Regions from separate parts of the Streptomyces sp. NPDC046862 genome, predicted to be linked through region 1. Evidence: riboswitches for the same ligand, from Rfam matches in the RefSeq annotation. Region 1 holds a riboswitch; the other holds the start of a gene.
What was found. A riboswitch is a leader RNA that binds a small molecule or an ion and turns the genes downstream of it on or off. The one in region 1 is predicted to bind cobalamin.

Region 1 (3,401 bases):
ATGGAGGAAGCCATGATCGAGGCCGCCTTCGACGTCCGGCCCACGAGCCGGCTCTCCTGCCAGGTCCAGGTGACCGAGGACACCGACGGCCTGGTCGTCCGGCTCCCCGCCTCCCAGACCGGCGCCTGACCCATTCCTTCCCCTCAACCACCCACCCTGACGCAAGAGGTGACACGATGACCACGAGCTCCACGACGGACATCCCCGGGCACGTACCGGCAGACCGCGTCGTCGACTTCGACTACCTGCGGCCCACCGGCGTCGATGAGGACCTGCACCTGGCCTGGAAGAACGCGCAGGACACACTGCCCGACATCTTCTGGACCCCCCGCAACGGCGGCCACTGGGTCGTCACCCGCGCCGGCGCCATCAAGGCGATCCAACTCGACCACAAACGCTTCTCGCACGCCCGCATGATCATCGGAGGCGCGGACGGGGCCGAGGGAGCCATCGTCGAGATGGACCCGCCGCGGCACGGCTCGTACCGGATGCTCGTGTCCCCCGCGTTCTCTCCCAAGGCCGTAGCGGGTCTGGAGCCGATCGTGCGGGAGACCACCGTTTCGATCGTCGAGGAGCTCCTCCCCAAGGGGGAGTGCGAGTTCGTCGGTGATTTCGCCAAGATCCTGCCCGTCGTCGTCTTCCTCGGCATCGTCGACCTTCCGCTGGGAGACCGCGACTTCCTTCTGCCGCACGCCGAGAAGGTCATCCGGCCGCGAAATCAGGAGGAGTACCTCGATAGCTACCTGGCCATGGCCGAGTACATCGCCCGCGCGCTGGCCGCCAGGGCCCAGCAGCCCGGAACCGATCTCCTGAGCAAGATCGTGACGGCGAAGATCGGTGGCGAGCCCATCGACTTCGAGGCGGCCGTGGCCCTGTCCGGGGTCGTCCTGGCCGGCGGTCTGGACACCGTCGCCTCGATCCTCGGCTTCGTCGTACGGTTCCTCGCGCTGAACCCGGGACACCGACGGCAGCTGATCGACGACCCCTCCCTCGTGCCCAAAGCCGTCGAGGAGCTCATCCGCCGCCACGGGCTCATCAACACCGCGCGGCTGATCACGCAGGACACCGAGTTCCAGGGCGTGCGGCTCAAGGAGGGGGAGCAGGTCCTCGTCCCCAACCACCTCTACGGCCTCGACGAGCGGCAGGTCGACAACCCGCTCGCCGTCGACTTCACCCGGCCCCACCCCGAACAGCACTACGCGGCCTTCGGCAACGGCCCCCACCGCTGCCCCGGCTCCTTCCTCGCCAAGCTCGAGCTCACGGTCTTCCTCCAGGAGTGGCTCGCCCGGATCCCGGACTTCGCCATCAAGCCCGGCACGACACCCCGCATGGCATCCGGTCCCGTCAACACCACCCACGAGCTCCACCTCGCCTGGGACGTCGATCCCCGCTGACACCGAGTGCGCCATGGACTCCTTCGGCCGCATCGTGTTCACGTCATCGGCCTCCGGCGCCTTCGGTAGCCCGGAGCAGACCAACTACGGCGCGGCCAAGGCCGGTCCACTCGGCCTCACCAACTGCCTCGGCTGGCAAGGGCGCAAGCACGGCGTCCGGCAGCCGCTGCGGAGATCGCCGACCACTTCGCCGACAGCGAGTCCGACGAGCACGGACACGACCTCCCCGAGCACGTGGTCGACGAGGGCCGCCCGGTGCCGGCGTGCAGGCTTCGGTCCACGGGCTCGGCCTCCGGGGCCTGAGCCCGCGTTCGACGTCGCAGGTCACTCGACCTGCTGAGACAAGCGGGATCGGGGCCGTGCCTGTGAGTCGCCCTGTCGCACCGCGCCCAGTCCGTGATCTTCTCGCGGACCGTGGAGGCACGGTGCCCGGCTCCGGGCGTCGGCGTGATAGCTTGCCGACGCCAGTCGAACCCACGTGCGTGGGTCAGGGAATCCGGTGGGAATCCGGAGCTGACGCGCAGCGGTGAGGGGGACGGGCGGGGCATCGGCCACTGGATCCCGCGACGATCCGGGAAGGCGCCTCGTCCGGGTGATCCCGAGTCCGAAGACCTGCTGGCGGCCCCGTGGTCGATCGATGGCGGGGGAGCACCGTACGACCGGGCTCCGCGTTCGAGCCCTCGACGACCAAGGATCGCACTCGTGCCGTTCGCACGCTCCGCCCGTTCCGCCGCCCTGCTCGCCGCCGCGGCTCTCGCCCTGACCGCGTGCGGGTCCGGCTCGTCCGCCGTACCGGACACCAAGGCCGCGGTGTCGCTCACCAACTGTGGGCACGCCGTACGCGTCGGGTCGCCGCCGGAGCGGGCCGTCTCCCTCAACCAGGGCACCACCGAGATCATGCTCTCCCTCGGCCTCGCCGACCGCATGGCGGGCACGGCGACCTGGACGGACCCCGTGATGAAGGGCTTGGAGGGGGCGAACCGCCGTGTGGAGCGCATCGCCGACAACAGCCCCTCCTTCGAGCGGGCGCTGGACGCCGACCCCGACTTCGTGGCCGCCTCCTTCGTCTCCACCCTCGGCAAGGGCGGCGTCGCGACCCGCGACCAGTTCGAGAAGCTCGGCGTGCCCACGTACGTCTCCCCGTCGGACTGCGCGGGCAAGGACAACTCGGGGGACGGCGACGGGGCACGGGCGAAGGCGCTGACCATCGACACCGTGTACGGCGAAGTCCGCGACCTGGCCGAGGTGTTCGGGGTGGAGAAGCGGGGCGAGGAACTCGTCGCCTCCCTCAAGAAGCGCATGGCCAAGGCCACTTCGGGGGTCGACGCCTCCGACGTGACCCTCCTCTACTGGTTCGCGAACTCCGAGTCGCCCTACATGGCGGGCTGTTGCGGCGCGCCCGGCGTCATCACACGCTCCCTGGGCGCCAGGAACGTCTTCGACGACACGCGCGAGGAGTGGCCCCAGATCAACTGGGAGACCGTCGCCGACCGCGACCCCGACGTCCTGGTCGTCGGCGACCTGACGCGCGCGTCGCAGACCGCCGAGTCGGCCGAGAAGAAGATCGCCTTCCTGGAGTCCAACCCGGTCACCAGGAACATGACGGCCGTGAAGAAGAAGCGGTACGTCCTGCTCAGCGGACAGGCCATGAACCCGACCATCCGGACGGTGGAGGGCGTGGAGCGAGTGGCCGCCGGACTGCGTGAGTTCGGGCTCGCCGGGTGACGACCCGCGCACTCCTCCTCGGTGTCACAGGGGCCGCTCTGCTGTGCGCGTCCCTCGCCGTGACGATCACCATCGGGCCGGCCGACATCCGCGTCGCCGACGTGTGGTCGGCGGTCGCCGCCCACCTGGGCTGGGGGAGCACCGGCCTGAGCCCCGTCCAAGACGGGATCGTCTGGCAGCTGCGGCTGCCGCGCACCCTGCTGGCCGCCGTGTGCGGGGCCGGCCTCGCGGTCTGCGGGACGGTGATGCAGTCCCTGCTGCGCAACCCGCTCGCCGACCCGT
Region 2 (3,401 bases), on a different contig from region 1:
GTCCCTCGCAGGGACACCCTCAGCCCGTCCTCCTCGTCGATGCCGAGCCCGTGCCGGAAGGGCAGTACGCCGTACGTGCGCCGTCCGGTGAGGTCGCGGAGCATGTCGAGCCCGGGTTCCAGCAGGGAGACGTCCCCCCGGAACTTGTTGACGAGGAACCCGGCGACGCACTCCTGGTCCTCGCGCGACAGCAGGGCGACGGTCCCGAAGAAGGAGGCGAAGACGCCGCCCCGGTCGATGTCACCGACGACGAGGACGGGAAGCCGCGGCCGGGCATTTCGGGCGATGCCCATGTTCACGATGTCGGTCCGCCGCAGATTGATCTCGGCAGGACTGCCGGCCCCCTCACAGATCACCGCGTCATACGTGCCCCGCAACTCGGCCAGGCACTCCAGCACGGTCCCGAGCAGCTTCTGCTGCCGCCCCCCGTGATAGCCACGTGCGCTCAACTCGCCCACGGGCTTGCCGAGGAGCACCACCTGACTGCTCTGCTCCCCGCCCGGCTTGAGCAGCACGGGGTTCATCAGCGCGGTCGGCTCGACCCGGCAGGCCTGGGCCTGCATGGCCTGGGCCCGCCCGATCTCGGCGCCTTCACACGTCACGAAGGAGTTGAGGGACATGTTCTGCGCCTTGAAGGGCGCGACCTTGACGCCCTGTCGCACCAGCCACCGGCAGATCCCGGCGGTGACGACGCTCTTGCCGGCGTCCGAGGTGGTGCCGGCGACGAGAAGACCTCCGCTCATGCCCCGCGCCCCCTCGCGACGAGCCGTGCGGCGACACCGGCCCCCAACGCCAGCCAGCTCACCCGCCGCGACAGCCTCACGGCCCGTTCGATGTCGCCCACGTCCACGGCACGCCCCTTCCCGTTCAGCACAGGCCGATGCTCCACACGTCCGCCGTACGACAGGATCCCGCCCAGCCGCACCCCCAGCGCACCCGCGAACGAGGCCTCCACGGGACCGGCGTTGGGACTCGGGTGCCGGTCCGCGTCGGCTCGCCACGCCCGTACGGCGCCCCGCGGACGCGGACCCGCCACGGCCGCGAGGACGGCGGTGAGCCGGGCCCCCGGCCATCCCACGAGGTCGTCGAGCCGGGCGGAGGCCCAGCCGTAGCGCCGGTAGCGGGGCGACTTGTGCCCGACCATGGCGTCGAGGGTGTTCACGGCCCGGAAGCCCAGCAGCCCCGGCACCCCCGCGACGGAGCCCCACACCAGGGCTCCCACCACGGCGTCCGAGGTGTTCTCGGCGACGGACTCGACGACGGCCCGGGCGATCCCGTCGGCGTCGAGGGCCTGCGGGTCCCGTCCGCACAGATGCGGCAGCCGCTCCCGGGCACCCTCGACGTCCCCCGCCTGAAGGGCATGTCCGATGGTCCTGGCCTCGCGCGCGAGCGAAGTCCCCCCGACGACGGCCCAGGTGGCCGCGCCGGTCAGTGCGACGGAGGCGGTGGGCGACGTCCGTACGGCACGGGCGGCGACGGCTCCGAGCGTGACGGCGCCACCGGCGCACACGAGGGTGTGCAGCGCGCCCCACCCCCGGTGGTCCCGCCACAACACCCGCTCCACGGCACCCGCGGCCCGCCCGAACACGGCGACCGGATGCCCACGGCGGGGATCGCCCAGGAGCAGGTCACCGAGAAGCCCGGCGGCGGCGCCGTACGCGAAGACGCGATCGGCACGCATGCGTTCAGCCGACCGTGGTGACCGCTGGATCCGGCAGTGCGGTGGTGCTGAACCTCAATCGGCAGCCGAGCATGGCGTTATGTCCTCACTCAGGGTGTCCACGCCCTGGTTCGACGAGACCGACGGTGAGAGTTCCTGACTCCCGGGGATCGCTCCCCCGGTCACAGTGGCGGGACCGCGCCGGACTTCCACCGGCTTCCTCTTCTGCCGTCGTACATGGCTCCGGCAGTCCACCACGGGGTTGGAAGGGGCGTCAACTTGCCGTTGACCTGCGACGGGAGAGTGTGCTGAGGCCCACATACGTGTGGGGTGCGGGACGGCGTTCCGTCCCGCACCCCACACGCTCGCGTGGCGTGGTGTCAGGCCACGATCAGATAGATCCCGTACGCCACCGCCGCCGCGCAGGCGGCGAAGCACGCGTACGCCGCCGTCGTGGCGAGAGCCGCCGAGTCGCCGGAGGCCGTCGCCGTCTCGCGCTTGGAGAGGCCGACGATGCCGAGGGTGAACAGGCCGACGAGGGCCACGGTGACCACGAGGCTGACTCCGAACACGGAGCCGAGGGCTGCCCAGTCGATGTGCATGGTGGTGTCTCTTCCTTGCTCAGAGAGCGGACGCCGACGACTTCGCCGGGGTGTCGGCGGTGGCGGTGGCCGAGGCGGAGGCGGCGGCCGCGAGGTCGTCGGTGAGCGGGCCGACCGGGGGCGGGGTGACCGCCGCGATGGCCGTGGTCACGACGCCGGCGGGCTCGTCGCCGTCGTTCACGTTGGTGTGGTCGACCACCTCGCGGCGCGAGAGCAGCCAGATCGCCGCGCTGGACGCGACGAGGAAGACGGCTACCAGCGCCGTGCCCCAGGTGCCGAAGGAGGTCACCCACTCGGCGCCGGCGCCGACCAGGGCCGCGGCCGGGAGCGTCAGGCCCCAGGCGACGAACATGCGGGTGGCCGTGGACCAGCGGACCACACCGCCCTTGCGGCCGAGGCCCGCGCCCATCACCGATCCGGAGACGGAGTGCGTGGTGGAGAGGGAGAAACCGAGGTGGGAGGAGGCCAGGATGACCGTCGCCGCGCTGGTCTGGGCGGCGAAGCCCTGCTGCGGCTGGAGGTCGGTGAGGCCCTTGCCCATCGTGCGGATGATGCGCCAGCCGCCCAGGTAGGTGCCGAGCGCGATGGCGAGACCGGCGGAGAGGATGACCCAGACCGGCGGGTCGGAGTCGGGGGCGACCGCGCCGCCGGCGACCAGGGCCAGGGTGATGATGCCCATCGTCTTCTGGGCGTCGTTCGTGCCGTGGGCCAGCGAGACCAGCCCGGCCGAGGTGATCTGGCCGGCGCGGTAGCCCTTGGACGTGGCCTTGCCGTGGGCGTTCCTGCCGAGTGTGTACGTCAGCCGCGAGGCGAGCATCGCGGCGATGCCCGCGACCAGCGGCGCCGCGACGGCGGGGATCAGCACCTTGGTGACGAGGACGTCGCCGTGCACCGCGCCCGTGCCGGCCGAGGCGATGGTCGCACCGATGAGGCCGCCCATGAGGGCGTGCGACGAACTGGACGGGAGCCCGACGAGCCAGGTCAGGAGGTTCCAGAGGATGGCGCCGACCAACGCGGCGAAGATCACCTCTGGTCGTATGCCGGTCTCGTCGACGAGACCTTTGGAGATCGTGTTTGCGACCTCGATCGAGAGGAAGGCGCCGACAAGGTTGAGCACGGCGGACATGGCCACCGCGACC

Region 2: another riboswitch for cobalamin. It lies ahead of AB0959_RS03300 (cobalamin biosynthesis protein); the one in region 1 lies ahead of AB0959_RS05875 (ABC transporter substrate-binding protein).

The regions. Positions count from the first base shown of each region.
Region 1 covers NZ_JBEYXP010000004.1:156,436-159,836, reverse strand. Annotated here, with positions in the region: gene AB0959_RS05890 (2Fe-2S iron-sulfur cluster-binding protein) at 1-129, shown strand, start outside; gene AB0959_RS05885 (cytochrome P450) at 177-1,394, shown strand; gene AB0959_RS05880 (SDR family NAD(P)-dependent oxidoreductase) at 1,408-1,734, shown strand; cobalamin riboswitch at 1,843-2,029, shown strand; gene AB0959_RS05875 (ABC transporter substrate-binding protein) at 2,097-3,119, shown strand; gene AB0959_RS05870 (iron chelate uptake ABC transporter family permease subunit) at 3,116-3,401, shown strand, end outside.
Region 2 covers NZ_JBEYXP010000002.1:308,726-312,126, forward strand. Annotated here, with positions in the region: gene AB0959_RS03295 (cobyric acid synthase) at 1-743, opposite strand, end outside; gene AB0959_RS03300 (cobalamin biosynthesis protein) at 740-1,681, opposite strand; cobalamin riboswitch at 1,790-1,932, opposite strand; gene AB0959_RS03305 (hypothetical protein) at 2,041-2,262, opposite strand; gene AB0959_RS03310 (inorganic phosphate transporter) at 2,282-3,401, opposite strand, start outside.